Regions from separate parts of the Thermaerobacillus caldiproteolyticus genome, predicted to be linked through region 4. Evidence: predicted binding sites of a transcription regulator. Region 4 holds the regulator's gene; each other region holds the start of a gene.
The links. Region 4 encodes Rex, which represses fermentation and respiration genes when NADH is low (regulators of the CRP and FNR family bind a similar motif). Its sites were predicted from a motif close to TTGTGAAATATTTCACAA; they were not measured.

Region 1 (6,116 bases), 860 kb from region 4:
CGGTAAGAATACAAGGAAATTATACATCGCGTAATATTGAATAAAACCTAACAAAATAATCGACGAACCCGTACGATCTTTAAGGATTGTCAAGAAATTGCGAAGTTGAAATCGTTGTGATGAACTTGTTTCCGGTTTTGTTTCTTTGAGAAAAGCCAAGTTCCCTATGAATATAAGGACACCTACGAACACTAACACAAGGAATACAGCATGGAAGTTAAATCGTCCACCGAGAAAGCCCCCTACAATCGGACCGACGACAGGACCGAGTGACACCATCATTTGAAACGTCCCCATTGCTTTTCCGCGAGCTTTTCCCTCAAATAAATCGCCGATGACAGTAGCAGCGACGACAGAACCAGCGGCAATCCCAATAGCTTGTAAAGCACGAAAAACGAGTAATACGTAGATAGATTTAGAAAAAAAGCAACCAAGTGATGCAAGCGTGTAAAGGAAAATACCGAACAAAATGACATTTCGACGCCCTTTCGTATCTGTTAAAGGACCGTAAACCATTTGCATTAATGCCAAACATAATGTGAAAATCGAAATCGTTAAATTCACTAAAAACGATGATGTGCCAAAATCTTTTGCCACTTCCGGTAAAATAGGCGTATAAATAGTTTGCGTAAAAGGGCCGAGAAATGCAGCAAGCGAAACGAGATAGACGATGACTGTGCGATTCATTCCACTTCTCCTTTCTGTACGAGATACTTAAGATTATAATCTCCCTTTTACTTGTTTTGGCAAATAAAATGCTTTACGTAAAACAAATGAAAGAGAAACGAAGAAGGGAGATTTACGAGCGATTGTTGATACATAAAAACTATCTCGACAAGATGGGTAACTGCTGATACGGAGCCAGTGGCAGCAGAAAGAAAAAACATGGTGACCGCTATGGCTTGTTGATATCGTATGTGCATGGCTTAGTTTTCAATCGTTTTACGGCACTCCATACGGCGGTGGTGATCTTGGGAAGCTGTTATTGCAAAAAACGATTGATGAATGCCCAAGACTGCAAATGAAACCGTTACTTTAGATTTATTTTTGAGCATAATGATCCGAGTTTGCGGCTCTTTTCTCGCTGTGGTTTTGAAACATGGATGCATTTACTAGACATAGCGGAGTTAGATGGTATCGAACAGGAGTGGCTCATTGCGGAAAAAGAACCATATAGAATGAAGGATGATTGGACAATCGTAATAAAGAACATACCAACAGAAAGAGGGAAGAGAATGAATGTAATGCCGATTCGCTTATTTACGATTCAAGATGGAGAAGGCTTTGTTGCTGATGCGTTTCAATGCCCCGTGACGGGAAATTTAATTTATAAGTCCTCTGAAACGCCGGCTGTGGTTCCTTACAATGAACTAACTGAAGCGCAAAGACAACGCCTGCAAAAATACGGGTTCAAGCGCTTGGAGTCAGCCGCACTAACGCACGCAACCTCCTCAATCGACGAATTGTTGCCGGAACAATAAAGAACAATGTATGAATAGACTTCCTTTTTCAAAGAGTAAGAAGGACCATGATCATTTTGGGATGCACTTGATTATGTGCACCCTTTTTGTATAAAGCCAAACGCATATAAAATAGTGCATTTTTTCTTGCAGAAAAACAGTTTCATCTCATTAGACAGGAACGCTTGCGAGAAAAAGGCGGTTCTTTTCGAAATCGAGACAGTCATTCAAACCATGATCACGCTGGCAGCGAAGTTGGCTGAATATGAAAAAATGGAGATTAAAGCTGCCTGTAGCCAATCTGTTTCTCCTTCCATTTTGAGCGATTATATTGCTCGATTTGTCACATAGAGATAAGGGAACTGAAAAGGATGTGTGTTCGTTAGATGAACGCATCTTCTTTTTTCTGCTGATTTATCCTTTAAAAGTCTTTGATTGTACTCATCTACCGAGTAATTACAGGTTTCAATGATGTTTGTCACGGATTCAGGATAATGTGAATGAATCATTACCATTGAGTTAAAAGAATAAAAATTTTCATCATTACTCAAGACGAATGAAAACAGAAACAGGTTTTGACATCAATATATGTGGACATAATGGAACGGAAGAGGTGAAAAACTGTTAACAAAAAAGACAAATTTTCATTATCAATAGTACTAGTTAAAGTTTGTGAAATAGTGTACAATCTAATTGTGAAATATTTCACAAAAGAAGCTAGAAAGGATGATAAAACATGGCAAAAGAACGTGTAAATCGAGTAGTCGTTGTAGGAACAGGATTTGTTGGATCTAGCTATGCATTTGCACTCATGAATCAAGGAATAGCGGATGAGATCGTATTGATTGATGTGAATAAAGAGAAAGCAATGGGCGATGTCATGGACTTAAATCACGGAAAAGTATTTGCTCCGCAACCAACGAATATTTGGTATGGGGATTATCAAGATTGCCGGGATGCTGATTTAGTAGTAATTTGCGCAGGAGCAAACCAAAAGCCAGGGGAGACAAGACTAGATCTTGTTGATAAAAACATTAACATCTTTAAAACGATTGTCGATTCTGTCATGAAATCAGGTTTTGATGGGATTTTCCTTGTTGCAACGAATCCAGTAGATATTTTAACGTATGCGACATGGAAGTTTAGTGGTTTGCCAAAAGAGCGCGTCATTGGTTCTGGTACTATTCTTGATACTGCACGATTCCGCTTTTTGTTAAGTGATTATTTCAAAGTAGCTCCAACGAATGTGCACGCGTATATTATCGGAGAACACGGGGATACGGAGCTGCCTGTTTGGAGTCATGCCGAAATTGGTAGTATTCCGGTTGAACAATTAATCACTCAAAATGACAACTATAAAAAAGAGGACTTAGAAAATATCTTCACAAACGTTCGTGATGCAGCGTACCAAATTATTGAGAAAAAAGGAGCAACGTACTACGGTATTGCGATGGGACTTGTCCGTATTACACGTGCCATTTTACACAATGAAAATGCCATCTTAACAGTTTCTGCTTATCTTGATGGTCAATACGGCGAGAAAAATGTGTATATCGGTGTCCCTGCCATTGTCAATCGAAGCGGTATTCGCGAAGTGATGGAAATGAAGTTAAATGAAACAGAACAACAACAGTTTCATCATAGTGTAACCGTATTAAAGGACATTCTTGCTCCTTATTTCGATGAAGTAAAGGCATAAAAGCTAACTAGAAGAAACAAGGTGATCATTATGTGGGTTCAACATTACAACCCTCTTCATAATACGTATCTTTCTGCATTGATTGCAGCACTCCCAATTATCTTATTCTTGTTAGGTTTAACAGTGTTTAAGATGAAAGGGGTAAAAGCTGCATTTCTTACCCTTTTGTTTAGTTTGGTAACGGCTGTTTGGTTTTTTGATATGCCCATTTCAAAAGCGATTGCTGCTTCCATTCATGGAATCGCGAACGGTTTATGGCCGATTGGCTATATTGTAATAATGGCTGTCTGGTTATATAAAATTGCCGTTAAAACGGGAAAATTTGATATCATCCGTGGCAGCATTGCAAATATTTCTAAAGATCAACGACTCCAACTCTTGCTCATTGGTTTTAGCTTTAATGCCTTTTTAGAAGGTGCGGCGGGATTTGGTGTTCCGATTGCCATTTCTGCCGCTTTACTCGCCCAACTTGGATTTAAACCATTAAAAGCAGCTGCTCTTTGTTTAATTGCCAATGCTGCATCTGGCGCGTTCGGAGCAATTGGGATTCCGGTCATTGTAGGAGCACAAATGGGAGACTTAAAGCCAATTGAATTATCTCGTACACTTGCGTGGATTTTGCCATTCATCACTTTTATCATTCCGTTCTTATTAGTTTTTATTTTAGATAAATGGCGGGGCATTAAAGAAACGTTTCCTGCTCTTTTAGTCGTAAGCGGAAGCTATACTATTGTCCAAACATTTACGATGATCGTGTTTGGTCCTGAACTTGCCAATATTTTAGCAGCACTTGTCAGTATGGGGGCCATGGCTCTTTTCTTAAAAAAATGGCAGCCATCACATATATACCGAATTAATACGGAAGAAGAGGTTGTGGAACAACCAACATACAGCTTGAAAGAAATCGCCAGTGCTTGGTCTCCGTTTTATATCTTAACGGGGATGATTACAATATGGAGTTTACCGGGTTTTAAAGCTTTATTTGCTGAAGGCGGTTTGCTTTATAAAACAACTATTTTATTCAAAGTGCCATTTTTACATGGTGAAGTCGTAAAAATGCCTCCGGTTGCTTCAGCTAAAACTGTATTAGACGCAATATTTAAGCTAGATCTTGTATCAGCAACAGGTACGGCCATTTTACTTGCTGTCGTGTTCACAGTCATGTGTAGTAAAAACATTACGTTCGTTGAAGGGCTGCAAAGTTTAAAAGAAACTTGCAAAGAATTATGGGTTCCAATATTAACTATTTGCTTTATTATGGGATTTGCGAACTTAGCCAACTATGCAGGGCTATCATCTACGATTGGTTTAGCATTAGCGAAAACAGGGGATGCTTTTCCGCTCGTTTCCCCGGTCCTAGGCTGGCTCGGCGTATTTATTACAGGATCTGTCGTGAGCAATAACGCTTTATTTGGACATTTACAGGTTGTTACAGGTACTCAAATTGGGACAAACTCTTCATTATTACTCGCAGCTAACACAAGTGGAGGAGTTATGGGGAAACTCATCTCACCACAATCCATTGCGATTGCAACAGCTGCAGTACAAGAGACCGGTAAAGAATCTAACTTATTTAAAATGACGATTAAGTACAGTTTAGTACTGTTATTAGTTGTAGGGATATGGACATATATCCTTTCACTCATTGGGATTTAAACTACTGGCATCGAGTAAAACTACCCAATTTTTATAAACCGAAGAAATATCATTGTGTTGATGGAAATTGTCTTCCATGAGAATTTTTCCGACTATCGTTAAAGATCGAGTCAATGATGAATGAGAAAAATCTTGTTTTCGACATTATCAAACTAAGTGGTCTTGCGAAACATTAAATGAAACAGAACAAAATATCTTGGCACCGTTTTTTGAAGAAGTGAAAGCATCTATATTAATGAACGACATCCAGACAGTCATCCTTTCTTCCCGATATATTAGAAAAGCTTGACGAACTTTCCGTCAAGCTTTTCGTTTATGTTGGTGTATATTTTTAAGTGACGAAAGGATATACTATTTGATTTCTTAGGACACAAGAAATCTAATAACACCCAAAGGATTTTTAGAAGCGATTATCGAGTATTCTTTCCAAAATGGGAAGGTTTTTCGTTTTATTTGGAAAAATTTTTATATTTTATTTTACCTGAATCCGTAATGAAATTCACCTTACCTTCGGCTGAGAACTTTAATACACTAGAGAAAAATAAGGTGAAGCAGAGGATGCTTGCCCTTCGCCCAGTAGGTGAGAATGATGAAATTTGAGATTGACTATCTAATGAAGTGAATACAGCTTATTCCGGTTTCAGCTTGGTTGACATGTTGATGAAGCAAACGAGAGCGGCAAAACGATTTTCTCGCGTGAAGGTTCTTACTATATGTTAGCTGCTCTGCCATTTCCAATGGAGATGTAGTCTGTTCCTATGTCGAACTGTCGGCTCATGGAAAATATGATTTTGACCATAGGGATGAACGATATTCCAGATGTGGTGATGTTTTTTATTGGAAAGCAGATCAGCTAATGACACAGGGTATTTGTTTTTTTAAAGGTACTGTTTTGTATTATCCTTCGATAAATGTGATCTTATAACCGAGGTATTTTCCGTACGAAACAAAAAACCCCTCCATAGTAGAGTCCATGATGTTTGTTTTTTGTCTACTATAAGGGGCCATGATTATTACATCCCTCAATTAAATTTATACATATTTCCTGTTATATTTTGATCATTATACATGATTATCACAGCATCAAAATCTTTTCCTTTCATGTATTGCTCTACTGTTCTTTCGTTGTGGCGCATATCGAAAACAGTAGTTTTATGAAAATGTTGTGCGATATGCAGAATGATTGGATTAGCATATGAATCCTTGATTATGAGAACGTTCGAATTTTTCACGTTATGATTGACAATATTAATCTCCGGTAAGTCCGGCGTATAAAGTCCGTGATAAGTAATAGTTTTATT
Region 2 (6,116 bases), 1.3 Mb from region 4:
AGTTATTAGTGTCGGCGGTGGAGGAATTCCAGTCATTCGCAAGGAAGATGGAACTTTTGAAGGAGTCGAAGCGGTTATAGACAAAGACTTAGCTTCCTCTAAATTGGCTGAATTGCTTGATGCAGATATTTTGATAATCTTAACAGCAGTAGAAAAAGTTTCACTCCATTTTGGAAAACAAAATCAAATAGATCTAGAAGAAGTTACTGTTGATCAGATGAAACAATATATGAAAGAAGGTCATTTCGCACCGGGAAGTATGTTACCAAAAGTAGAAGCTGCTGTACAGTTTGCTGAATCTAAGCCTGGCAGATTAGCTATCATTACATCTCTGGAAAAAGGGTTGGATGCGTTACTTGGAAAAACGGGTACACGTATTTCTGCTCGTGATTGGAGTAAATAAATGAGGAGATAAACATCGGATTTTTTGTAGGACAGAAAAAAGAATCATCGACCTTTTCTCATGATTAAATTGGGAAAAGGTCATTAATTTTTTTGAAGAATTTTTATAGAATTACTTTTATCATAAAAAACGCTTACTGATCCACACGAGTAAAATTGTCTTCTCTTGTAAATCCAACTAACCGAACCATTTCTACATAATTTCAAATTGATGTAAAAACTAAAAATAGACTATTTGACCCTTTGTAACAATTGTCATATACAAAACCAGCTAAATTGTTATATCATAAAATAATCGGGATTAGTAATTGTAATAATTTTTGACTCGATTATCAGTTTTCCAGATTTTTTATATTTCTGGAGTACATGGCTGACCGTTTCTCGACTTGTTCCTGCCATTTTAGCAAGATCAGTGGTAGTAATTGGACAAGGGATACGTATTTTGGAGGCACTAATTTTTTCACCAATATCCTTCATAAGAAAACTAATTAGTTGCTTAATTCTATCTACAGCATGTACTTGAGTTAATTTTTGAATCCTTATTTCAAGTTCATGCATTTCATTCCCCATAGTTCGAATTAAATTAATTAAGGCAGCTGTATCGTTTTGAATCATCGATTCAAATTTGCACATTGGAATATAAATTATTTCAACATCAGTTACTGCTTTCGCAGAAAATCGATAATACTTGTCCTGAAAAATTCCTATATAAGGGAATATACTATAAGGTTTCAGGTATAAGATCAACTCATTGGAACTAACATCATTCACACTGAATTGTTTAATGAACCCTTTAAGCAAAAGATATATTCTATCTCGGGGATCACCTTCCATAAATAAAATCTGATTCTTATGATAATTTCGGATAAAAGCATGCTCCATGATTTCCTGTACACGTTTTCTAGGAAGCGCATTAAAAACAGGAAACTTGTAAATTTCATTTCTTCGTATTGAAGGTACTGTAACCGTTAACATAATTTCAGCCTCCTTTTCGTTTTTTATTATAATAGTAAGCGAATAGAAATTCTTTATTTTGATCAAAATGGTCACAATATTTTCAAATTAGCCCATTTTAATAAAAAATACGTAAATATATGGCCCATTATCAGATGACGGCTGTTCAATTTGCGAAAGATGTATTTTGGATTTTCCTTACCATTACGACTTCAACAGCTCTAGCTGTCATTTTCTCTTTTTACTATTTATTTTTCATGTTATTGGCTATCTTTTTTGCCCATGTATTCACACATATAGGGCAAACTTTTTATCTAAAAAAATACACTCCAGGTGTGATTACTTCCATCATTCTAGTGTTACCTTATTCTCTTTACGCTTACTACCGGTTGCTAAAGGAACAAGTTATTAGTGGCGGTGATATTCTTTGGAGCATCTTAGGCATGTGCATAGCTGTTCCTTTTCTTTTTCTTTTCTTAGTTAGTGAACGAAATCGAGTGACGAAACATTAAATGATTCAACGTGCATACCCCCCTCATCTCAGTTCCCCTTTATCTAAGGTCAGATTCTTGTGTACAGCGGACTGAAAAGTTGACAGGACCGTTTTGATGGGTCACAAGAAACTAAAGTTGAAACAGGCAGAACAAGCAAAAATCAACTTCACTCGCAATATTTTGAATCAATCGGTACACCCATTGACTTCGTCAGACCGGAGACGGAGAACGATGTCGATCAGTTTATGTTGTGGGTGTTGAGTCGGTGGTAGATTGCTCGTAACAGAAGCCGTTTGCGCTTCTGTTTTTTTCGAGAACATGGATACGAATGAGGACTGGACTGTTTCAGCAAATGATGATTTCGGCGATGTAAGTATGGTAGAGGGAAAGCGATATATTTTTGCCGATGAGTAAAATCGATGATTATTGTTTTTTGCATCTCGTGTACGATGAAGACGCTCTTGCATTGAAATGTTGAGTTTGTCCACTTTCATTCTGACGGGATTTCCAAGCTTATCTATCGCCACGGGTTATTTCTTTTTCATCTTTATCTTGATTATATTAGAACAAAGGTAGTTGAATTTGCAACGATTATTTTTTTAGTAATCGTTTACAAATAAAAAGTGTTGACATTTATTTTAACATTTGCATCAATATGTTGAAAAATCAATGAGGAAGAAGTATGTTATATATCGTAAAGAATGTGAAAAACATCACAAATTTGCAGTGAAAGAGAAGTGTCGGAGAAATGGAAGCAGTTCAAAAGTGCAAAGAGTTAGCTTTAAAAAAACGTGCTATTCTAGAGCGCTCCCTTGTTCAATATATCATTCGGGCTGCCTTAGCAGGTGTGTACATCGGTTTTGCCCTTGTCCTTTGTTTCCGTGTAGGGGAGTTTTTCCGTGAAGCGAATTCCCCGGCCACTTATTTAGTAAGCGGCATTTTTTTCGGGATTGCCTTAGTATTGATTATGTATGGTGGAGCAGAACTATTTACCGGGAATACGATGTATTTTACGATTAGCACCTTGCAAAGGGAAACAACCGTAAAAGACACGTTGCGTAACTGGCTTGTTTGTTATAGCGGTAATTTATTGGGGGCTGTATTTTTTGCTTTTCTTATTTCCCAATCCGGCGTTTTTGATCATATTCCGAAAGACCACTTATTGTTTCTTGTTGCGACAAAAAAAATACACGCAACGATAATACAGCTCTTTTTTAAAGGAATTCTCTGTAACTGGCTTGTTTGCTTAGCGATTTTTATTCCGATGCAAATGAAAGAAGATATGGCAAAAGTATTTTCAATGATTTTCATTGTTTTTATCTTTTTCGCTTCTGGATATGAGCACTCTATTGCTAATTTCGTCCTCTTTTCGCTTGTGTTAGCGATCCCTCATCCAACGACGATTGATTTGACAGGAGTTATGCATAACATTATTCCTGTTACACTAGGTAATATTGTCGGTGGGGCCTTATTTATGGGAGCGTTGTATACATATCTGACATCTCAAAAGGAAAGTTGTGTTTCTGAAAAGTGGTCTTTTGGATATTTGTTTCATAAGGGAAAAATTTTAAACAAATGAGCAAGTGCCTGCCACCGCCCGTGTTTTATAGAACATTGGGAGATGGCAGGCATTTTGATGATTTCAATAAAATTTTGAGCGAACATAATGAATAAAATTTTCCCGGAACTTTCAACCAGTTTTCTAAACCGTCCTTCATTTGGAATGCTTTCTAATATTCTTTTGATTCACATACGGTGCAAGCAGACCAACACCTCTATGTCATACTTTTGTCCCTTGCTTTTAATGAGCTATCCAACATACCTTTCCAATATCCGATCGACAGAATAACCATATGTTTCCCCAAACAGATTGAGGTGCACAAGCAAGTAAAACAGTTGATACAGTTCTTTTCTCTCTTTATACTCCGGTGAAAGTGGTTGAATCTCATTGTACGCGCGATAAAATGATTCCGGAAATCCGCCAAACAATTCCGTAAACGCTATTTCGAATTCGTAATGGCCATAAAATACAGAAGGGTCGATAAGGTATGGAATTCCGTTTGTGCCGACAATCCAATTTCCTCCCCAAAGGTCACCGTGCAATAAAGAAGGACGGCATGTTCGCGGAAGCCATTGTTCGAGTAAAACCAATAATTTTTCTATTTTATCCCGTCTGTATGTCGGCATTCTTCCTTTTTGTTCCGCCAATTGGATTTGAGGAAGGAGGCGGCAATCAACAAAATAATCAATCCAGTCTTCATACAGCCTATTTTTTTGAGAAAGGAGGCCAATATAATTGTCTTTCTCTAACCCAAAATGCTGACTATAACACTGATGAAGGTGAGCGACCGCCTGACCAAGTAAAACGGCGGTTTGCTCAGTTTTTTCTCCTTCAATCCACTCAAGTAAAAGCAAGCCGTATGTTCCGTCTCCTGCTTCCATGACGTAATATACGTTTGGAACTTGGACGACATTCGTTTTCCTTAATAATTCAAGGCCAGCTGCCTCACTTTGAAAGAAGCGAGGAGGAATATGATTATTTATTTTGGCAAAATATGAATGACGTTCGCTTCTCACATAATAGGCAGAATTTATATCGCCGCCAGATATGCTTTTGCATTGGATAATCGCTGTTCGGTCACCGATTTCATCAAGCGCCTCCCGCAAAATGGTCGAAGCGTTCATGTCCCTATTCACCGTCCTTTAACTCATTGTCGATTTCCTTAAGAACTTCACCGATTTTTCGGTGATGGATGACCAAATCTGCCCAATTATCCGCTTCCGTTGGTTCCATATTCACAATGACTAGCTTTGCACCGTTTCTTTTGGCTATGAGCGGAAGCTGATTCGCTGGTGATACTTGTAAAGAAGAGCCTAACACGATCAATAAGTCCGCTTTTTGCGCAGCAGACCATGCATTCTCTATCGCTTTGGCAGGCAGCGATTCGCCGAATAAGACGACGGATGGACGCAAAAAACCGCCGCAAGCACAATGAAATTCTTCGTTTATATACATGTCACTCGCATGCGCTTGATGACACTGTTGGCAGTGAACCGTCCGTAATGATCCGTGAAGTTCGATAACGTTTTGGCTGCCTGCTTGTTGGTGAAATCCGTCTACATTTTGCGTAATGATGTTTTGGACAATCCCTCGTTTCTCCCACTCAGCTAAAATGAGATGTCCTGCATGCGGGTTACATTGTTGGAGTGTACGAATACGATATTGATAAAATGCAATAAACTCCTCCCGATTGTATTTCAGTGCATATGTGCTCGCTAACTGTTGCGGATTTTTTGTATTCCACAGTCCTGCTTGTGCCGAACGGAAATCAAGCAACCCGCTTTCCGTTGACATGCCAGCTCCTGTAAGCACGACCGTATAATTTGAGGTTGTTAACCATTGTGCTAACATTGCTTCACCTTCCCGATTATTTATGTTAAAAGATCGATCGGAAAAGTTTGTTGAACTCGTGGTGTTTTGAAATATAGGCTGCATGTAGAGATTTGTTTTTTGTTGGCGGAATTAATGCTTTACTCATTCATTAAAACAGAGATATTAATGGAATGGTCAAATTTTATAACAATTCTACCACTAACATGCGTATGATCATTTACTATAGAATACCAAAGATATCAATAAGAACAAAAGAGAGTTTTGAGTCTACTACTTTGATTTTCCTAAGAAGGTATTTATTTAGTATGTGAAAAATATGGCGAAAACGATGTAAAAGGAGTTTAAGAATATCCCTTCTGTCTAAGTAAATGTCGTGTTATGGCGAACTTTTTAGATAGTATGTAATCAGTGGGAATTTCCTCGTTCAAAAGTTTCACATTTTACAAGACTATCCGAACGTACTACCCGAATAGGCGGAACGATTATTATAAAGGAAGCATTGTGTTCGGAGGAGGAAAGAGTCAACTATTTTAGCTTATCTGTCCAATCGTTCATTGATGAAGAGCTGGTCGTTACGAAATGATATAAATGAAAGACTGCCTTTGTATATTTGTCAAAACAAACGAAGCCATTATCAAAGAGCCGTAATTTATCTACAAGAAAAATATTGATGATAATATTATGCATGAATCTGACATAAAAATATATGGATAGACAGTTTCGATCGGCTGTCCTTATGAATATTACCTTAAATCGTTTGAGCGCACTATGAACTTAGATATCCATTCACGTTAATCGGTTATTTATTCAAAAATACGTTCATCGCTGTAATTTGTCGTTGATTTTTTGATGGGAGCATGTTTATCAGTCAG
Region 3 (6,116 bases), 1.6 Mb from region 4:
AACGGTGTATTTCTTTTTCGCCGTCTCCCGGAAAGGTTTTAATTATTTAAGGCAAAGTACTAGAGATAGGACTAAATGCTCCTTGATTTTTGAGGAAAATATTGGTCAATTAAGAAAATTACTGAGACTTAAACCATCAGGCTTGTTCAATTGTTCCACATATCGTTTTTGAGAGATTCAATGTCCCCTGTAACCATTCTTTAAAAGAAAAGATAAAAGGATCACCATTTTTTCCTACACCAATAATGACGTTCAAATCCTTTGGCAAATATAAGACCGTATGCAACGTGCCAAAATAATTTTTATAATCATTGAAAAATAAAGGTGATTTTTCGTTATTAAAGTGATGAAAAGCAGACAAAGGATCTAGGTTCTCCTTCAATAATGCTTGAAGATATTGTTTACGTTGAACAGATCCTTGTATCTCTACTCTATTTTTTTGTTTCAACTCTTCTGTTTCATCGAGTTCAAACGAAATACCTATTTCCAATAAAAACTCATCCTATTAAGGATATGCTAAATCATATTTGATAGAAATACTTATAACTATTTTAAATTTGATAACTGAATATTAAAATAAGGGAAAATATTCATGTTTTTTATTTCGTTTGAAGATGAAGGGAATAATTCTGGTGATTTCACAACGATGGGTACAATTTCTTCCTCCACGATGAAATTATGGGGTACAGTTTATAAAGTAACCTCTGATCGGGCAAACAACGATAAATTTTATATCTACGCTAATTTTCAATGGCTGAAATCACCTTTTTACGAACTTGTTGATAAAATGACTTTCTGTTTTCCTTCGAGTGCAGGATTTTATCTTCCAACTAGTAATGGATCAGTAACACAACATCAACATAGATATAGTCAAGATCCACAAGGTAATGGGAACTGGGTAGATTATGCAATTGATTACACTCCTAGTGATTGGGAACCAAATGCTGGAGTTGCTGGTGAATTTGACTTAAGAAGCTCTACAGAATTTACTTTACACAAAGGATATATGGGACAATATGTTTATGTACCAACATCAAAAAATGGTACAATTAATATTAAAATTCAATATGGACACAAATTATATTCCGGTCAACCTAGTGTATCAGTATATCCAGCAGGATTATCAATAACCCCAACATCTTCAGATACTGCTTCTTACGCTTTAACACTAACTTATTAGTAGATCTTATACTTCCTACATTTGTTATCTTGTTAGAGAAAAGAATAAAAATTAAAATATTTTAATAACTTTTGTATTAATCTATACTTAACAAGTAAAAGGGAGTTCTTTAAATGGAATATATATACTTACTTGTTTTACCAATAATAGGTGTTTTGTGGTTTTTAAATTTAGCAAGCTTTTTAAAAAATTTACACAGTAATGGAAACACACTTAATCAAACAATACTAGGTGCCGTATTAACCTTTATCTTTACTTTTCTATTTATGTACGGGTTTTTAGGAACGCATTAATTATTCAAACACCTCCTGTACAAAAAGGATCGAACTACCCCCACTTACCGGCTAATGGACAATGGAAGTGGGGGATTCTTGTTTGTTTCCTTTGGCCGTTGTTGCTCAAAGGAAACAAGCCGCCCTCCTCTGTTCAACAAGAGAAGTAGCCATATAGGGATGTCCAAAGTGTCCCTTACGGAGGACACTATATGCCTGCTAATACAGCACATATAGAAGGTACACCGTCTTCCCTCGTAGGCATCCTAAGAACTCATTGCAATACACCATGTTAAAGCTGGCGATATCATCTGCTTTTTAATTGCTTGCTGCGACTGGAATGCACAGACAGAAAGTTGTTGATTTGAAGCGGGAGAAGGTTGATTTTAACAATAAAACAATCCAAATATATGAAAAAGTTAATAATAAGGAACGGCTTTTTCCTCACTTTTTACTGCCAATAAATACTAATACTCAAAGAGTTGAATCACCTTGGATCTTTCTAAATCACTAGTCATCAAATCCCTCCTGCTTTTCCTTCTTCAATCATTTTATTAATCTTTCTTTTTCTCTAAATCTGAAGTATCCATCTGAGAATTTTGATTAGTTTTAACCGCGATTACACTAGATGTTCCTAAACCAAGTAACATTGCAGCTTTATGAAGGGAAGTGTGGCTAGCTTCTGAAGCCAAGATAACTGGTTGTTCCATTAACCTAGTTAATCCTTCCTCTTTAACTGAAAAGCAGTGATTACGCGCCACTGCAAGAGCTTGTAAATTTGCAAGACTTCCGCCGCTTACCATTACTCCCCCACTCTGTTCATCGTAACCAAACATTCGGGCAATGTTCCGCAGCACTTGCACTTCCATTTGGGAAAATACAGGAGACATTTCAAGACTCAGCATGTTGTTATTAAGGCATTGTTGTTACAAATTTATGACTTACCGCCATTCAAACATTGCCTTGCTTTTATTTAACGCCTCTCGTTAGTGAAACATCATTCTCCACATACGGAGTACAAATTCCAACTTAAAAACATTCTGCACTTCATCCAAAATACATAGCTAAGACGGTAAGAAGGAATGAAGTTAAGCAGATGAATCTGTTCTTCCTCACTCCAATGTTTTGCCAATCTCCCCCCCAACACAAAAATTTATAAGAAATATATTCTAAACAAATCGTTTTAACCCTTTTTCGAACTAGTGCTGCCTCGCTAATGAATTTCGTATAAAATCCATTCCAATACTTTCAAGGATAATTGATTATCATCACCTGCCATTACTGCTTTCTTTCCATATAATAATAATTTTAATACAATCTTGGACCCAACAAATGAAACCATCCTCTTTCATTTGTTTACGAAGTTCTTAATTAAGTGAACCCTACATATCATGCTTGAACGTATGATGGCACCACCAAGGCAGCCGTCGTCCAATATCCAAGTTGTTTAATACGGGGCATCTAGGAGGTAATCACACCAATATCACTGCTTCTCGTTGCTTCATCATATATTTATTCATTTACGTCTGCGGCAAAAGAAAATTATATTCAGTGAATCTTGTCACAAATCATTCTTAAAATTTCCAAAGAAAATGCACAAATTGTGATTAATGTTAGTAGATGTGTAAACAAATACAGGGGGTGATTGGATGAACATGACGCATTACATGGAACTGTTAGCAGTGAATCAACCTTGGAATTTAATATTATTTATGGCTATTCCCATTGCTCTTGCCGAAACGATCGCGATAACGGAGCTAGCCATTCTTTTTACTCGACGTTTCGATGGAATGATCCGTAAAGTCAACAAAATATGCAGTATCCTTGCTGGTGTCTATTTTTTAGGAATTTTTATTTACTTATTTGTCAATGCCGTCATTCTATTTACATTGAATGGGGAGTGGCGCGGATGGATTGATATCATTGCAGTAGGATTTTATTTAATGGGAGTCCTTCCATTATTGGGATTAAGTCTAATCGATTTAGGCATAGTCCATAGTCGGGCGAAGATGGAGCGAGGAGCAAAAATTGAAATATCATTCCACTTTCGTTGGTATATTTTTAGTAATAGCCCATATTGCCATGATTTTTGGAATGCTCGACCCATCGATTGGCGGCAACCATTCCCATCATATGCATATGTAAAAGTAAAGGAGGGTGTCCCAAAAATGATTGCTTTTGGGCCACCCTCCCCACATTTCTAATTCAACATATTGCAGAAACAATTCTCGATTGTGTAAGAAATAAAATGTCAATCAAGGAACAATTTAATTCACATTTTGTTTAATTAGTTTCTTACTTCTTAGAAAAGCTAATTTATTATTGAGTGAGTTATAGCTGGATTTTCACTAAGACCAAGGAAATAAAACTATTTGCCACTCGATGGATTAACACCGATAGCACATACAGCTGAAACCGGCTTCATTTTTTTCACTTCAAGTCGAATTGATGTGAACCCTGCCGCTTTGAGATACTGTACTAATTTTTCCCCTTCTTGGCGTGCCATTTCATTAGTTGCACCCTTGGAGCGAGGCTGGAGTGTAATTGCAATCAGCCCGTTTGGCTTCAGCAAATTCCGTAACTCTTTTAATCGTTCAATAGGTTGCTCCCAGAATATAATCGAATTGATCGAAAAGATTTTATCAAACGTTTCGTTAAACACAGGATATCCTCAATAGCCGCAAGCTGTAGCTTTACTCTTCCTTCCCGTATAGCGGCCTCATTTCTTTTTTGTGCTTGTGAAAGCATTACTTCTTAGGGGTCAATTCCTACGAACATCCCCTCCTTAATGATGCTGCTTATCTTCTCAGCTGCGATTCCGGGACCAAATCCAATCTCTAATACCGTATCATTGCTTCGTATATCCAATAATGACACGGTCCATTCGTTGATTTCTTTATTGGTAGCTGCCATAATCCTCCCACCGATGTTTCCTAAAAAACCAGATGGCCGACCGAATAAATTCATCAAGAATCGACTCATTAAAAACCTCCTCTAAAATGGATTCTAAAAATTGTTTTCTATATATAAAAAGGTAGACTTCTTAACGTAAATTTAGAGTATCAAAAGCTACTCTAAGAGAAGTTCGAATAGCATCGGATTTATAATCCTTATCTGCGATATTCCCCCTCTTTAATTACAATTGTCGTTTCACATGATCGGCCAATCCAATCAATGTTAATCAGCTTAATTAAACCAGCCATCTTACCCTTAAGATATACTACGCCATATATTACCCTTTTCCTTCTTCAACTAATGCTGTCTGTTAGCATAATGAAAAAAGGATACCTTTGGTTGAAGGTATCACCCACATTTTGAATCGCCTGCATTACCAATGTAATATCACTTCAATGGCTACATCCGTATCGGCATCAATTGCCATTTCCGATATCTGCTTGCGTAAGTGCCAGGGCATCATTGATTCCATCACCCATCATGGCTACCGTTTGCTTCTGGATTTCTAGTTTGTACTGAACAAGAGAAAAAGGGATGCCGTTTTACATTATCTCTACCTGTTACCTCAATAAAAGGGAATGCCAGAAAAACGCGGATTTACAATACTAACGAAATTTTTCAAAAAACAGATTCCGGTACAATAAGAAGCTTTTGTATATCATTTGGAGGAACATTTTCATTATCGATTTCCGGAGTGTAACAAAAAATATATAAAAAATAGAAACAATTCGTTCATTATACCGTATTGAAAGGTAGTAATAAGTATAAGGATCAGGAGGTAATTGGTTCATGGAGAAAACGCAATTGATACAAAAATTCAATAAACAAGCTGCCAAATATGCAAAAAAACGTAAAAAACAAGAACAAAATAAATGGAGAAAGCAAATTTTCCAGTCAGTTAAAGGAAAAACTCTAGAGGTGGCTGTTGGAGCGGGGATGAATTTCGCCTTTTATCCTAAAGACATTGAGTACATAGGTGTAGATTTCAGCCCCCAAATGATTGAACAAGCTAAAGAAGCAGCAAGAGAATATGGGATTAATGCTAAATTTATCATATCTGATGTGGAAAGTCTTAACTTCCCTGAGAATTCCTTTGATACCATTGTATCATCGGGTTCTTTATGTAGTTATGAAGATCCAGTCCATGTTCTAAATCTTTTTAATCAATGGTGTAAGGAAGATGGCCAGATATTACTTATAGAGCATGGATTATTTTCTGTCCCTGCACTGGCTTGGCTCCAAAAGAAACTTGATAATTTTGCCGTTAAAGCTACGTTAAAGCTATTGGATGCCATCAAAATCGGGATATCTTAATATAGTCAAGCAATCCAATTTGATAATTAACAAGCATGAACGTGCGTTCTTGGGATATCTTTATTTAATCTGGGCAAATCCACAAAAGATACAATAGTATAATTTAGGAGTTAATTAGCGTCTTTTTATAGGTGGTCTTAATTCTTCCAAATACAAAGTTATTCCTTGGATATGTTGTTTTGCTGTTTCCTGCTATGAAACCAATTGGAGTTTCATTGTTTTTCCAAAAAATCCCGCAAATTTAGGAGCATGAAACAAATCCGTAAGCCTTTCTTTAGCAGTTTCATACGTCTAACTTTTATTCCAAGGCTCACTATTAAAAACTTTAATTCGATACATTGTTTCAAATTATCTGTTGTAATTGGTACAACTGTTTCTAGCACCAAAAGTTCCTT
Region 4 (6,116 bases):
AACACTTCGTTCCCGCTTTGTCGTTCGATATCAAATGAAAATGAAGCCGATTTTTCGTCCCCGCTCGGTTTGTCGATTCGTTCCATTTTTTCGAGTTGCTTACGTCGACTTTGTGCCCGTTTCGTTGTTGAAGCACGGGCAATATTGCGCTGAATAAAGTCTTTTAATTTCGCGATTTCTTCTTGTTGCTTTTCATATAATTTTAATTCCCGCTCGTAGTCGTCTGCTTTCTGTTGTAAATAACGGCTGTAATTGCCTATATATTTTTTTATTGTTGTTCTCGATAACTCATATACTTGGGTGACGACTTTATCAAGGAAGTAACGATCGTGGGAAACGATGAGAATGGCTCCGGGATATGTTTGTAAATACTGTTCCAGCCATGTTAATGTTTCGAGATCTAAATGGTTCGTTGGCTCGTCCAAAATGAGCAAATCTGGCTTCATTAGTAATAATTTTCCAAGAGCAAGACGGGTTCGCTGGCCGCCGCTAAGCGATTGAACGGAAGTTGTCGTATAGTCGTATTCGGAAAAATTCAAACCGTGTAAAACGGAGCGAATATCGGCTTCATACTGATACCCACCTTGTTCTTTAAATCGCTCCTGTAGGGTATCGTAATCTTTTAATAATTTTTCATAACGCTGAGGGTCGGCCAACATATTTGGGTCACCCATTTGCAGTTCCATCATCCGCAATTCTTTTTCCATTGTTTTTAGCGGAGCGAACACTGTCATCATTTCATCCCATATTGATAACGTGGAATGAAGACCGCTATCTTGGGCCAGGTATCCGACCGTTACATCCTTCGGCTTAATGATTTCCCCGCTATCATAAGACATTTCACCGGCAATGATTTTTAGAAGTGTCGATTTTCCCGCTCCGTTTCTCCCAACAAGAGCAACCCGGTCTTTTGATTGTATTTCTAGTTTTATATTCGATAAAATAAGTTCAGCTCCGAAATATTTTGCCAGTTGATTGACTTGTAAAATGATCATTGTTTTTCACCTCTCGTTCGACAATAATAGTGTAGCGCAAATCGTTTTCGTTGGGCAATAAAACGAGTCGGAAAAGACAGATGAGAAAAAATAGTGTATAGTTTATAATGTGGAGGAGATTTACATTGTCATCGTTTACTCACTTTAATGAACAAGGTCATGCAAAAATGGTCGATATTACAGAAAAAACTGATACGGTTCGGACCGCTGTGGCAAGAACGAGCGTGATGATGAATAAAGAAATTTATGAAAAAATCTCGAATCGCGCGATCCAAAAAGGAGATGTTCTTGCCGTTGCTCAAGTAGCCGGAATTATGGCGGCGAAAAAGACCGCTGATCTCATTCCAATGTGCCATCCTTTAATGTTAAGGGGTGTCGATATTCAATTTGCTTGGGATGTGGAAGAACAGACGTCTCGCTATCAACTGCTCATTACAGCAACTGTAAAAACAAAAGGAAGCACAGGGGTTGAAATGGAAGCGCTAACTGCGGCTTCTGTCTGTGCATTGACGGTTTACGATATGTGTAAAGCGCTAGATAAAGGAATTATCATTGGACCAACTTATCTAGTGGAAAAAACAGGTGGAAAATCAGGTCACTTTCGACGAGAGGACAAGTAGTTGGCTAAAGAGAATGTGGGGGAGTAGTCATGAACAATGAACAGCTAAAAATTCCACAGGCAACGGCGAAGCGTTTGCCGTTATATTATCGCTTTTTGAAAAATTTACATGCCTCAGGAAAGCAGCGTGTTTCTTCAGCAGAGTTAAGCGATGCAGTAAAAGTAGATTCCGCCACGATTCGCCGTGATTTTTCGTATTTTGGAGCACTTGGGAAAAAAGGCTATGGCTATAATGTGAACTATTTATTGTCTTTCTTTCGCAAGACGCTCGATCAGGATGAAATTACGGAAGTAGCATTAGTAGGGGTCGGAAACTTAGGAACGGCTTTTTTAAACTACAATTTTACGAAGAATAATAACACGAAAATTGTCATGGCATTTGATGTTGATAAAGCAAAAGTAGGGGCGAAAGTAGGCGGGGTACCTGTTTATCACCTTGATGAGTTAGAGGAGCGTCTTCATGATGAGATTTCTGTGGCGATTTTGACGGTACCAGCTCATGTGGCACAGGCTATTACAGATCGTCTTGTGAAAAAGGGGATTAAAGGGATTTTAAATTTCACTCCCGCTCGACTAAACGTACCTGATAATATTCGTGTTCATCATATTGATTTGGCCATCGAATTACAGTCATTAGTGTATTTTTTAAAAAACTACCCATCTAAATAAAAGGGAGCGAATCATGAATGAAATACTTGCTCATTTTGGTTGTCATCGTATTATTATTTGGAACGAAGAAGCTTCCCGATCTCGGGAAGTCGCTCGGTCAATCGTTGCGGGAATTTAAAGATGCTACAAAAGGGTTAGCAGATGAGGATGAAGAAAGCAACAAAAAAGCGTAATAGATAATGGTAGGATGATTAGGTATGAACGATAAAGAAATGTCCGTATATGAGCATTTAGGAGAATTACGAAAACGGCTTATCATTGTTGTTGTCTTTTTTGTCATCGCGATGATTGCTAGCTTCTTTTTAGTAGAGCCAGTCATTTTGTATTTGCAGAAAGCCGGTGAAGCGAAAGAATTAACGATGAACGCGTTTCGATTGACAGATCCTATTAAAATTTATATGCAGTTTGCGTTTGTGATTGCACTAATCATGACTTCACCAGTTCTGCTTTATCAACTTTGGGCGTTTATCAGTCCAGGATTATACGAGAGAGAACGAAAAGTGACGTTGAGCTATATTCCACTGTCTCTTCTTCTTTTTTTGGCGGGTGTGAGTTTTGCTTACTTTGTCTTGTTTCCATTTGTCGTTCGCTTTATGCAAAATTTAGCTTCTAGCCTAGGTATTCATCAAGTGATTGGGATTAATGAATATTTTGAATTTTTACTTCAGCTCGTTTTGCCGTTTGGCTTAGTCTTTCAGCTGCCTATCATCGTTATGTTTTTGACAAGACTAGGACTGATTACTCCAATGTTTTTAGTAAAAGTACGCAAGTATGCTTACTTTGTTTTGCTGATTGTGGCAGCGATTATTACCCCTCCGGATGTATTGTCACAGGTGATTGTCATGATTCCGCTCTCGATTTTATATGAAATAAGCATATGGATTTCCAAGATAGCTTATCGAAGAGCACGGTTAGCGGAACAATAAGAAAAGCGAAAGCGACCCAATTCCGCTTAAAAATTGCCCGCTTCCTCTGGGCAAACAGCGAAATGTAACCATCCTAGCTCCCGTGATGGGCAAATGCTCTTCACCCGCTGGACGTTTTTTGCTACCTTGAGGGGGCTGGTTTGGTCCCAGAGCTCTCGGGCATGACTTCGCCAGTTTATGCTTTGCGCAAGTTTTGCATGGATGTCAATTCGAAAAGTAAACTGTTTGGGTGCTGAAGCTAGACAAGCCTCCTTAAAAAAGAAAGCAAGGTGTAAATTCGGATATAACAAGAAAACCTCCCGTGTAATGCAGGGAGGTTTATTTTTTAAAATAAAAAGCGAGCATGCGCAATGCTGTCCCGAAGTCTAGTGTAGCGATCACCATTAACACAATCGTAGAGAAGTTCCAAATGGTTTCGTGAGCACTTTGAATCGCTAGATACGTGAATAATGCTCCCATTAAGAAATAGAACAATGCAATATGTAACGGTGAAGTTCTCATGTTATCAAAATCCTCCAAATATGAACTGGACATGTTCTGCTTGTCGCATTATTTTTTCGATTTCATCCGCGAAAATAGTTTGCATAAAAACAACGAATGTGTTCATGGTCACGTGAGCAAATATCGGTACGATAATGCGCTTGGTTTTCGCATAAAGAAAGGCAAAGGTAACCCCCATCGTTGCGTACAGTAAGAGATGCTCAAGTTCCATATGGACGACAGCAAATAATAATGAGCTTACAATCGCTGCGATGAAGAAATTATATTTTTTATAAAGGGAACCGAAAATAATTTTTCGAAAAATGATTTCCTCTAAAATCGGCCCGATGATGGAGGTAACAATCACAAGTGATGGAGTCAGTCTAATGATTTCCACAATTCTTCTTGTATTTTCTGAGCCCGGTTCGATTCCAAAAAAGCGAGTTTCAATCGTAGCAGCAATGCTTTGAGAAAACAATGCTAGAAAAAACCCTCCTATGGCCCACATGACAGTCGCCACATTGGAAGCACGATGGCGAGCATTATACTGCTCTTTTATGTCCTCTTTTAATAAAAATAAGATGATCAAAAATGTAACAAGGAAGCTAATAACCGCCCAATAACCGGAAGCGACCGAATTCGCTGTATATTCATCGGCCGATGAAGAACCAACTCCGATCGCACGTAACAGTGGAACACCAACGATTCCTGACAGCTGCATAATGATATATGCAATTATGATATACCAGTGGCGCCGTTTCAATGGAAATACCCCTTTTCTAAAAAATAATCGTGCTTCTCGTATTTTAGCACAACTTCCCACGAAATCATCACAAAAAAGTTTTTATAATGGCGATTTAGATTTGAAAGAATGTGACATAATTGAAAAGGGTGCATGAAAAATAAAATTTTTTATATTTTCTACTTGCAAAAAAAGGAGAAGTTCATTAATATTATAAGTGTGTTAGCACTCGATATAAACGAGTGCTAATAAAACGATGCGAAAATTATGTTTAAGGAGGTTGTTTCCCGTGTTAAAGCCATTAGGTGATCGCGTTGTTATTGAGCTAGTTGAGACAGAGGAAAAAACTGCAAGTGGTATTGTGTTACCAGACACTGCGAAAGAGAAACCACAAGAAGGAAAAGTAGTAGCTGTTGGTACAGGTCGCGTACTTGACAGCGGTGAACGTGTAGCTCCAGAAGTAGCTGTTGGCGATCGTATCATCTTCTCAAAATATGCGGGTACAGAAGTAAAATATGAAGGCAAAGAATATTTAATTTTACGTGAAAGTGACATTTTAGCTGTAATTGGTTAATGTGAATCCTTATACAGCTTTTATAACATAGATATACAAAAAAATACTTAACCATTACATTTCATAAGGAGGTAACGGGGTATATGGCAAAAGAAATTAAATTCAGCGAAGAAGCTCGTCGTGCGATGTTACGCGGTGTGGATAAATTAGCTGATGCAGTAAAAGTGACATTAGGTCCAAAAGGCCGTAACGTTGTATTAGAGAAAAAATTCGGTTCTCCATTAATCACTAACGACGGTGTAACAATCGCGAAAGAAATCGAATTAGAAGATCCATTTGAAAATATGGGTGCAAAGCTTGTTGCTGAAGTAGCAAGCAAAACAAACGACGTTGCTGGTGACGGTACGACTACTGCAACTGTATTAGCTCAAGCGATGATCCGTGAAGGCTTAAAGAACGTAACAGCTGGCGCGAACCCAATGGGTATCCGCAAAGGTATCGAAAAAGCTGTAGCTGTTGCGGTAGAAGAATTAAAAGCAATCTCTAAACCAATCGAAGGCAAAGAATCTATCGCTCAAGTTGCTGCGATTTCTGCTGCTGACGAAGAAGTAGGTCAATTAATCGCAGAAGCAATGGAGCGCGTAGGTAAAGACGGCGTTATCACTCTTGAAGAGTCTAAAGGCTTCACAACTGAACTTGAAGTTGTAGAAGGTATGCAATTTGACCGCGGTTACGTTTCTCCTTACATGGTAACAGACTCTGACAAAATGGAAGCAGTGCTTGAAAATCCATACATCTTAATTACTGACAAAAAGATTTCAAGCATTCAAGATATTTTACCAGTATTAGAGCAAGTGGTACAACAAGGCAAACCTCTATTAATCATTGCTGAAGATGTAGAAGGCGAAGCTCTTCCAACATTAGTTCTAAACAAACTTCGCGGTACATTTACAGCTGTTGCTGTTAAAGCTCCTGGCTTTGGCGACCGTCGTAAAGCAATGTTAGAAGACATCGCTATTTTAACTGGCGGTGAAGTCATCACTGAAGAATTAGGTCGCGACTTAAAATCCACAACAATCGCATCACTTGGTCGCGCTTCTAAAGTTGTTGTTACAAAAGAACATACAACAATCGTTGAAGGTGCTGGCGAAGCTGATCGCATTAAAGCTCG

Region 1: the regulator Rex is predicted to act here: its motif matches at 2,154-2,171, upstream of ISX45_RS12880 (L-lactate dehydrogenase).
Region 2: the regulator Rex is predicted to act here: its motif matches at 2,552-2,569, upstream of ISX45_RS04885 (formate/nitrite transporter family protein).
Region 3: the regulator Rex is predicted to act here: its motif matches at 3,002-3,019, upstream of ISX45_RS20395 (DUF6803 family protein).

The regions. Positions count from the first base shown of each region.
Region 1 covers NZ_CP064060.1:2,557,473-2,563,588, reverse strand. Annotated here, with positions in the region: gene ISX45_RS12895 (MFS transporter) at 1-687, opposite strand, end outside; gene ISX45_RS12890 (hypothetical protein) at 1,236-1,481, shown strand; gene ISX45_RS12885 (hypothetical protein) at 1,608-1,811, shown strand; gene ISX45_RS12880 (L-lactate dehydrogenase) at 2,197-3,159, shown strand; gene ISX45_RS12875 (L-lactate permease) at 3,190-4,815, shown strand; gene ISX45_RS12870 (DHHW family protein) at 5,838-6,116, opposite strand, start outside.
Region 2 covers NZ_CP064060.1:971,825-977,940, forward strand. Annotated here, with positions in the region: gene ISX45_RS04865 (amino acid kinase family protein) at 1-403, shown strand, start outside; gene ISX45_RS04870 (Crp/Fnr family transcriptional regulator) at 682-1,377, opposite strand; gene ISX45_RS04875 (HXXEE domain-containing protein) at 1,497-1,868, shown strand; gene ISX45_RS04880 (hypothetical protein) at 2,124-2,264, shown strand; gene ISX45_RS04885 (formate/nitrite transporter family protein) at 2,599-3,429, shown strand; gene ISX45_RS04890 (fructosamine kinase family protein) at 3,660-4,535, opposite strand; gene ISX45_RS04895 (NAD-dependent protein deacylase) at 4,540-5,262, opposite strand.
Region 3 covers NZ_CP064060.1:1,270,832-1,276,947, forward strand. Annotated here, with positions in the region: partial or broken gene istA (IS21 family transposase) at 1-42, opposite strand, end outside; gene ISX45_RS06215 (carcinine hydrolase/isopenicillin-N N-acyltransferase family protein) at 137-490, opposite strand; gene ISX45_RS06220 (hypothetical protein) at 593-1,180, shown strand; gene ISX45_RS06225 (pyridoxal-dependent decarboxylase) at 2,007-2,357, opposite strand; gene ISX45_RS20395 (DUF6803 family protein) at 3,102-3,656, shown strand; gene ISX45_RS19500 (class I SAM-dependent methyltransferase) at 3,821-4,114, opposite strand; gene ISX45_RS19505 (hypothetical protein) at 4,207-4,434, opposite strand; gene ISX45_RS06240 (class I SAM-dependent methyltransferase) at 5,197-5,721, shown strand.
Region 4 covers NZ_CP064060.1:3,415,603-3,421,718, forward strand. Annotated here, with positions in the region: gene ISX45_RS17220 (ABC-F family ATP-binding cassette domain-containing protein) at 1-995, opposite strand, end outside; gene moaC (cyclic pyranopterin monophosphate synthase MoaC) at 1,121-1,615, shown strand; gene ISX45_RS17230 (redox-sensing transcriptional repressor Rex) at 1,645-2,283, shown strand; gene tatA (twin-arginine translocase TatA/TatE family subunit) at 2,301-2,456, shown strand; gene tatC (twin-arginine translocase subunit TatC) at 2,481-3,209, shown strand; gene ISX45_RS17245 (YdiK family protein) at 3,528-3,710, opposite strand; gene ISX45_RS17250 (CPBP family intramembrane glutamic endopeptidase) at 3,715-4,452, opposite strand; gene groES (co-chaperone GroES) at 4,721-5,005, shown strand; gene groL (chaperonin GroEL) at 5,089-6,116, shown strand, end outside.